Regions from separate parts of the Serratia sp. JSRIV002 genome, predicted to be linked through region 2. Evidence: predicted binding sites of a transcription regulator. Region 2 holds the regulator's gene; the other holds the start of a gene.
The links. Region 2 encodes CRP, which controls carbon source genes, mostly activating them, when cyclic AMP is high. Its sites were predicted from a motif close to ATGTGANNNNNNTCACAT; they were not measured.
Positions count from the first base shown of each region.

Region 1: a site for CRP is predicted at 2,009-2,026, ahead of KGP26_RS13640 (arabinose ABC transporter substrate-binding protein). Genes of this name have one in related genera too.

Region 1 is NZ_CP074143.1:2,880,978-2,885,191, forward strand. It holds gene araA (L-arabinose isomerase) at 1-164, opposite strand, end outside; gene KGP26_RS13635 (ribulokinase) at 219-1,898, opposite strand; gene KGP26_RS13640 (arabinose ABC transporter substrate-binding protein) at 2,258-3,241, shown strand; gene araG (L-arabinose ABC transporter ATP-binding protein AraG) at 3,302-4,214, shown strand, end outside.
Region 2 is NZ_CP074143.1:5,601,740-5,605,953, reverse strand. It holds gene KGP26_RS26325 (YccS/YhfK family putative transporter) at 1-1,643, opposite strand, end outside; gene crp (cAMP-activated global transcriptional regulator CRP) at 1,700-2,332, opposite strand; gene KGP26_RS26315 (OsmC family protein) at 2,714-3,121, shown strand; gene KGP26_RS26310 (LysR substrate-binding domain-containing protein) at 3,124-4,032, opposite strand.

The DNA.
Region 1 (4,214 bases), 2.7 Mb from region 2:
GTGACCAGCGGTTTCAGCACCATCTTCACCGGTAAACCTGCGTCGCGGTTCAGGCTGTTCACGACCTGTTCGGCATTTTCCATCACCTGTTGCAGGGTTTTGGGGCCATAAAGATGCTGGCTGCCGATCACGAACCACACTTCACGTTGCTTAAAGATGTTCATCAAAAACTCCTGGAACTAGAGGTTTTATTGAGCCGAGGGATCTGCCACGGCGTATTAATTTTTGGTGATTGCGGCAAAGCGCGGCTCTGCGGCCTGGCACCACTGTTGATAGCGTTCATAAAGTTGTTGGTAGCGCACGACGTTTGCGGGATCGGGCTGCAAAGTACGTTCAATACTGCAAGCCATATGCTGCTGAGCTTGCGGAACGTCGCTGAAATGCCCGGCGGCTACGGCGGCGAAGATGGCTGCACCCAACGCGCAGCACTGGTCGGAGGCGACAATCTGTAGCGGACGATCCATCACATCGGCGCAAACCTGCATAATCACCGGTGACTTGCGGGCAATACCGCCCAAAGCCAGCACGTTATCGACGGGAATGTCCTGCTGTTCGAAGCACTCCATGATGGCGCGGGCGCCAAATGCCGTTGCGGCGATAAAGCCACCAAACAGCGTGGGCGCATCGGTGCCGAGATTGAGATCGGTGATCACTCCTTTCAGGCGCTGGTTGGCGTAGGGGGTGCGGCGGCCATTGAACCAGTCCAATACCACTGGCAGATGGTCAAGAGACGGGTTTTTGGCCCAGGCGGCGGTCAGGGCGGCCAGCATGTCATGCTCGATTTGTTGCAGCTGTGTCTGGAGTTGCGGTTGCGTCTTGGCGGCTTCACGCAGTGGCCAGCTCAGCAGGCGGCTGAACCAGGCGTACATATCGCCAAAAGCGGATTGCCCGGCCTCCATCCCGATGGTTTGCGGCACCACGCTGCCGTCCACCTGGCCGCAGATGCCGCTGATGGCGCGATCGCCCACGCGCTCACGATCGGCGATCAGAATGTCGCAGGTCGACGTGCCAATCACCTTCACCAGCGTATAAGGCTGCGCTCCGGCTCCCACTGCCCCCATATGACAGTCAAAGGCGCCACCGGACAGCACCACGCTTTCTGATAGCCCAAGCCGTGTGGCCCACTCTTTGCTCAGCGTCCCTACCGGCAAATCGGCAGTGTAGGAACCGTTGAACAGTGGATAGGGCAAATCTTCCACCAGCATCGGATCCAAGGCCGCAAAGAAGGCTTTCGGTGGCAAACCGTCCCAATCCGGATGCCACAGCGTTTTATGCCCAACGCTGCAACGTCCGCGCTTTAACCGATCCGGTGCAGTAGTGCCAGAAAGCAGTGCCGGTACCCAGTCGCATAGCTCAACCCAAGAGGCGGCTGCGTGGCGTACCGCCTCGTCCTGGCGTGAAACGTGCAAGATTTTGGCCCAGAACCACTCAGAGGAATAAACGCCGCCGATATAGCGCGAATAATCGGGGAAATCACCACGGCGACAAAGCTGGTTAATTTCCTCCGCCTCCTCGATGGCGGTGTGGTCTTTCCACAACACAAACATGGCGTTGGGATTGCTGGCAAACTCTGGCCGCAACGCCAACACGTCGCCATATTCATCAATCGGGGCGGGAGTGGAGCCGGTGGAATCAACCCCAATCCCGACCACGCTCTGCCGCTGTTCCTGGCTCATGCGCTGCACTACGGCGACGATGGCTTGCTCCATGGCTTCGATATAGTCGAGTGGATGGTGGCGGAACTGGTTCTGCGCGGCATTACAGAAATCACCACGCTGCCAGCGAGGGTAGTAGACCACCTCGGTATCCAGTTCATTACCGTTTTGACAGTCGACAGCCAGCACCCGCACTGAATCGCTGCCGAAGTCTAATCCCAGGGCAATAGCACCTGCCGTCATGATGCGGACTCCTTACTTGTTAGGTTGAGGTTAACGATAGGAGCGGGACGGGGAGGCAGGTGAGGAAGCATTGGCTGGAAGTATGCACTTTTCTGCTTGCTACAGTGATTTTGTGATGGGGGTCAAAAGTTATCACTTGGTTAAATTTGCTAAATGTATGCACATATCTGCTGTTATCTCGGGATGTGATAGCGCTCTACATTTAACTAACAAATACCGGCTAAAACTGTTTGCGTCTTACCTGAGTCGACGGCAATAAGCGAGATGCAAGGCCATTGCCGTGACAGGATCTCATAATGATAACGTTTTCACGGCGGCCCGATTTTTCTGCCGATGGAAGCAAAACAGCGGAGAGTACCATGCATAAATTCACTAAGGCGTTGGCAGTGATCGGTCTGACGGCGGTTATGTCACATTCAGCTATCGCAGAGACCATGAAACTGGGTTTTTTGGTTAAACAGCCAGAAGAGCCCTGGTTCCAGACCGAATGGAAATTTGCCGACAAGGCGGGTAAAGACCTGGGGTTTGAAGTGATCAAGATTGCCGTGCCGGACGGCGAGAAAACCCTCAATGCCATCGACAGCCTGGCGGCCAGCGGGGCCAAGGGATTTGTTATCTGCACCCCAGACCCAAAACTCGGCTCGGCGATTGTCGCCAAGGCACGCAGCTACGACCTGAAAGTGATCGCGGTTGACGACCAGTTTGTTAATGCCAAAGGCAAGCCGATGGAGAGTGTGCCGTTAGTGATGATGGCGGCCACCAAGATAGGTGAGCGCCAAGGTGCCGAGCTGTGGAAAGAGATGAACAAGCGTGGCTGGAAAGTGGCAGAGACCGGCGTAATGGCGATCACCTCCGATGAACTGGACACGGCACGCCGCCGTACCGGTGGCTCGATGGATGCATTGAAAACCGCGGGTTTCCCAGAACAGCAAATCTACAAGGTACCGACCAAATCCAACGATATCCCAGGGGCGTTTGATGCCGCCAACTCGATGCTGGTGCAGCATCCGGAAGTGAAAAACTGGCTGATCGTCGGGATGAACGACAACACCGTACTGGGCGGCGTGCGTGCCACCGAAGGTCAGGGCTTTAAAGCGCCTAACGTGATCGGCATTGGTATCAACGGCGTCGACGCGGTAAGCGAGCTTTCCAAGAAACAGGCAACCGGCTTCTACGGTTCACTGCTGCCAAGCCCGGATATTCATGGCTACAAGAGCATTCAGATGCTGCATGACTGGGTAGAGAAAGGCGTGGAACCAGAGAAATTCACCGAAGTGACCGACGTGGTGCTGATCACCCGCGACAACTTCCAGGTGGAACTGCAGAAAAAAGGCCTGATGTAAGGAGCGTGCCGCCTGTACCAAGCGGGCGGCCATTTATCGCACAGCATTGAGGAAAGCACTATGACTGCCGTCACGCCCTATCTGGCTTTTAAAGGCATCGGTAAAAGCTTCCCTGGCGTCAAAGCGCTGGATGATATCAGTTTCAGCTGTCAGGCCGGGCAGATCCACGCCCTGATGGGGGAAAACGGTGCCGGGAAATCGACGCTGCTGAAAATCCTCAGCGGCAATTACGCCCCAAGCAAAGGGGAGATCCACCTCCAGGGGCGAGCCGTACAGTTTGCCAATACCACCGACGCGCTGAACGCCGGGGTGGCGATTATCTACCAGGAACTGCATCTGGTGCCGGAAATGACCGTGGCAGAGAACATTTACCTTGGCCAGTTGCCGACCAAACATGGCCTGGTGGATCGTAAACTGCTGCGTTATGAGTCCCGCTTACAGCTGGAACACCTCGGTTTGGACATCGATCCGGATACTCCGTTGAAGTACCTGTCGATTGGTCAATGGCAGATGGTGGAGATTGCCAAGGCTCTGGCGCGTAACGCCAAAGTGATTGCGTTTGATGAGCCGACCAGTTCGTTGTCGGCACGTGAAATTGAGCAGCTGTTCCGGGTGATCCGCGAGCTGCGGGCTGAAGGGCGAGTGATCCTGTATGTCTCACACCGGATGGAGGAAATCTTTGCGCTGAGTGACGCCATCACCGTGTTTAAGGATGGCCGCTATGTACGTACCTTCGACGATATGCAGCAGGTCAACAATGAAGTGCTGGTGCAGGCGATGGTGGGTCGCGATCTTGGCGATGTTTATGGCTACCAGCCACGCGAGTTGGGAGAAGTGCGGTTGCAGCTTACCGATCTGCAGGCCGTCGGGGTGAAAACGCCTATCAGCCTCAACGTACGCGCTGGCGAAATTGTTGGCCTGTTTGGTCTGGTGGGTGCAGGGCGCAGCGAATTGATGAAAGGGATTTTTGGCG
Region 2 (4,214 bases):
ACCTGCATGCGTGTGTAGGCCAGTTCGCTGGGGTCGGGTTCCTGTTCTTCCAGCAATAAACGCAGTGCAGTCTGATCGTGCTCCAGAGCCTGATGGGCGTTTTTACGCAGCATGCCGCTCTGCCACTGCGGCCATAGCCAGATCGTGCCACCAAACACCAGTACGCAGCCGATAAGGGTATCGATCAGGCGGGGGACCAGGAAATGGGTACCGTTCAGCGCCAGGAGCTGCAAGGTGTAGACGGCGGTCACGGTGAAGCCCATCACCGCCAGCCCGTAGTTTTTCCGCAGGATCAGATAGGCCGCCAGGGTGATGGCCAACATGATGCTCAGCGTCACGTTCTCCGGCATCTGTAGTTGCAACAGTCCAGCGGCAATCACCAGCCCGGCCAACGTGCCGAGGGCACGGTGCTGGATCCTCACCCGCGTGGCGTTATAGCCGTTTTGGCTGACCAGCATGATGGTCAGCAAGATCCAGTAGGGTTTTGGCAGATTGAACAGCATGCCAAGGCTGCTGCCTGCCGCCAGAATGACCCCCAGTCTGGCGGCGTTACGCAAGGCGTTGGATTTGAACGATAGATAGCTCACCACTGCAGGCCAGAACGGCAGGCGTGACTGATTGGCCATCAGATTACGGCGGTAAAGTGGGTGCTGAGTGCGCAGCAGGCGTGCGATGCGACTGAAGTGGTAATAGCAGAACTGGCCAACCGGATTATCGGCGTGCTGTGAGGCCACTTTTTCCAGCGCCGCCAGCTCATTCTTCATGCTGAAACGCGAAGAGTGCCGATGATAGAGAATATCGTCGGCCACCACCCGCAGGCGCGTGGCGATCACCTGGGCGTTGCGGCGGATGATCGCTTCGGCCTGGCTTTGCTCCACCAGCTTTTGCACTTCTTCCGGCAGATGCAGGCTGACGGTGATGTGCTCTTGCAAATCGAGCGCCACCTGAAACGTACGCCGCAGGCGCTTTTGCTCCAGGTTATTGGCATGGGGCAGGAAATTAAGCTGTTGGTATAGCAGACTGATCAGATCCATGACTTTCTGCTGGCGTTGCAACAGCGGCGGCAGGGCAGTTTCAGGATCGGTATGCTGCGTCAGTAATGAGTATTTGGCTTCAAAATAGTCGGCCAGCTGCATATACAGCTGGCTTAGAGATTCGCGCATCGGCTGCTCTTTCCACAGCTTGAACCAGGCCCAGGTAAACAGCCCGTACCAGGCGGTGCCGACGATATACAGCAAAGGGGCATGCCAGATTGGCACGGTGCCTACCATGCTGAGGGAAAAGATGGCGGCGACCAATGCGGCTGGTAGCAGGCGTGCGTGCAGCGGGCTGATCTCACCGCTGACGCCGAGCAACAGCGCCATTGCCAGCATCAGCAAGGGTAACGGCAGATCCCACAGCAGGGCTTGTTGCAGCAGAAGGCTGCTGAGTGCGAACAGGGAGCCGCCTACGACCAGGCGTTTGAAAAAGCGTTTGTGCGGCGTATCCAGCCCGGCAATGTTGCAGCAGGCGGGCACCAACGAGAACAGCATGCCGAGTTGCAGGTTGCCAATCAGTAAACCAAACGCCACCGGCAGGCACAACACCAGCGTTTGCCGCAGTGCGTAGTTGACTTCCGGGTGGTAGATCAGGCGGCGCCACATGGTTGGCTATTCAGCAGGTAAAGAAACGGCGCATTGCTGCACCGTTTCCCTGGGGATTAACGCGTACCGTACACGACAATGGTTTTGCCGTGCGCGGAGATCAGGTTTTGATCTTCGAGCATTTTCAAAATACGACCGACGGTTTCACGTGAGCAACCGACGATTTGGCCAATTTCCTGGCGGGTGATTTTGATCTGCATGCCGTCTGGGTGAGTCATGGCATCAGGCTGTTTTGCCAGGTTCAGCAAGGTCTGTGCAATGCGGCCGGTTACGTCAAGGAAGGCGAGGTTACCCACTTTCTCTGAGGTGACTTGCAGGCGGTTAGCCATCTGTGCGGACAGGCGCATCAGGATATCCGGGTTAACCTGGATCAACTGGCGGAATTTCTTGTAGGAAATTTCAGCCACTTCACAGGCGGTTTTGGCCCGTACCCAGGCGCTACGCTCCTGGCCTTCTTCAAATAATCCTAGCTCGCCGATGAAATCCCCCTGGTTAAGGTAGGACAGGATCATCTCTTTGCCTTCTTCATCTTTAATCAGCACCGCGACGGAGCCTTTGACGATGTAGTAAAGCGTTTCGGCCTTTTCACCTTGGTGAATAAGCGTACTCTTCGATGGATATTTGTGGATATGGCAATGAGACAGGAACCATTCGAGAGTCGGGTCTGTTTGCGGTTTGCCGAGAACCATTCGCTGTTATCCTCTGTTGTTATCGCTGCCTTGTATCACAGGGGTCAGAGTTCCCTGTAAAACGTGCTTATAGCCCGGTGTTTTAATTGTGGCTATCAACAGGTTTTGAGGCGTGTTATAGAAATACGCTTGTGCTCTAGCATATTAACTTGCAGGGAGAGCTGCAAGCTACATTCTGTTAACAAACCAATATAGGGGCCTTTCCTTGGACATATCCCTGAAATCGGTGACCTGGAAAGAGTTATTGCGGCTCTGTTTGTAGCACAGAGTGAGGCGGGTGTCTTGTGTTGTCTCGCTTCAGCATGATTAGCGTCAGGTTACGTTGCCAGAATGTATGCGAAAGCGTACCCTGTTTTTAAGAAATTAACCGGAGTGTGTAACATGCAGGCAAGAGTTAAGTGGGTAGAAGGGCTGACATTCCTGGGTGAGTCTGCGTCTGGTCACCAGGTTTTGATGGATGGCAACGCTGGCGATAAAGCGCCAAGCCCGATGGAAATGGTGTTGATGTCCGTCGGCGGCTGTAGCGCCATCGACGTAGTGTCGATCCTGCAAAAAGGGCGTAACGATGTGCGTGACTGTGAGGTAAAACTGACCTCCGAGCGTCGTGAAGAAGCACCGCGTCTGTTTACCCATATCAATCTGCATTTTATCGTCACCGGCAAAGGGCTGACCGATAAGATCGTCGAGCGTGCGGTGGATCTTTCCGCCGAGAAATACTGCTCCGTCTCCTTGATGCTGGGTAAAGCCGCCAGCATTACCCACAGCTTCGAAATCCGCGAAGTGGCCTGATCCTACCAAGGGTAGCGCAGGCAGTGGGCACGCAATAAATCAAGAAATCGCCGTGCCGTCACGGTTAGCGGCGATTTCTGTGAATACAGCACGCAATATTGCGCTTGTGGCAACGTGTCGATAGGCAATGCCACCAGCCGACGCTGCAAATAGAACGGTGCACTCATCGCCCGCGCCACGATAGTCAAATAATCCGCCTCCAGCACCATATTCAAGCCACAGGTCACAGAGTCCGAGCGAATGGGCGAACGACTCAATTGCTGATAGAAGGTGCCTAACACCGCACGCAACTGCTGGTAGTAACCCATATCGGTTTCCGGTAATAACCACTTGGCCTCACGCAATTCGTCCAACGAGGTGGCCTGCGCCAGTGGGTGCCCCTGGCGTGCGATAATGCAAAAAGAGGCGTTGAACAGCGGTTCACGCACCAGATCCTCCAGCGGAAGTTCCGGGCTGACGGTACCCACGGCAAAATCCAGGCGGCCTTCGCGCAATGCTGGCAGTAGCGTAGAAAGCTGCGCCTCGCGGATCAGCAGATTGGCCTGTGGAAACGGCTGTTTGAAGGCCTCGACCAGTTCCGGTAATACCGTCAGGGCGAGTAGCGAAGAGCAACCAATGGCGACGTTACCTTGCGAATGCTGATTCAACTGCTGGATCTCGTCGGCGGCGCGCTGCAATTCCTCCAGGATCAACTGCATTCGCAGGGCGAAGGCGCGGCCGGTTTCGGTCAGCGTCATTCCCTGACTGCTGCGATTGATCAACTGGGTTTCCAGGATCTGTTCCAGTTCACGGATGGTGCGGCTCACCGCCGGTTGAGATTGCTCAAGCGCGCGTGCCGCCCCGCGAATACTGCCGCTGCGGATCACCTGCTGGAAGACTTTCAACTGTTGTAACTTCGGTAAATAGCGCATTCCCCACCCTATCAATAAAAAGCATCACCCCTTACAAAATTGTATCTTATGCCGCTCGGCAAAAGGCGATAATTTCAGCATGTTGCTGTAAGTGACTGTTATTAAAACTATAAAGTGACCTGGATCACATTATTAAACTACGCCCCTCACGCTGGTGGGCAGCCTGGGTGATAACTTAAAGG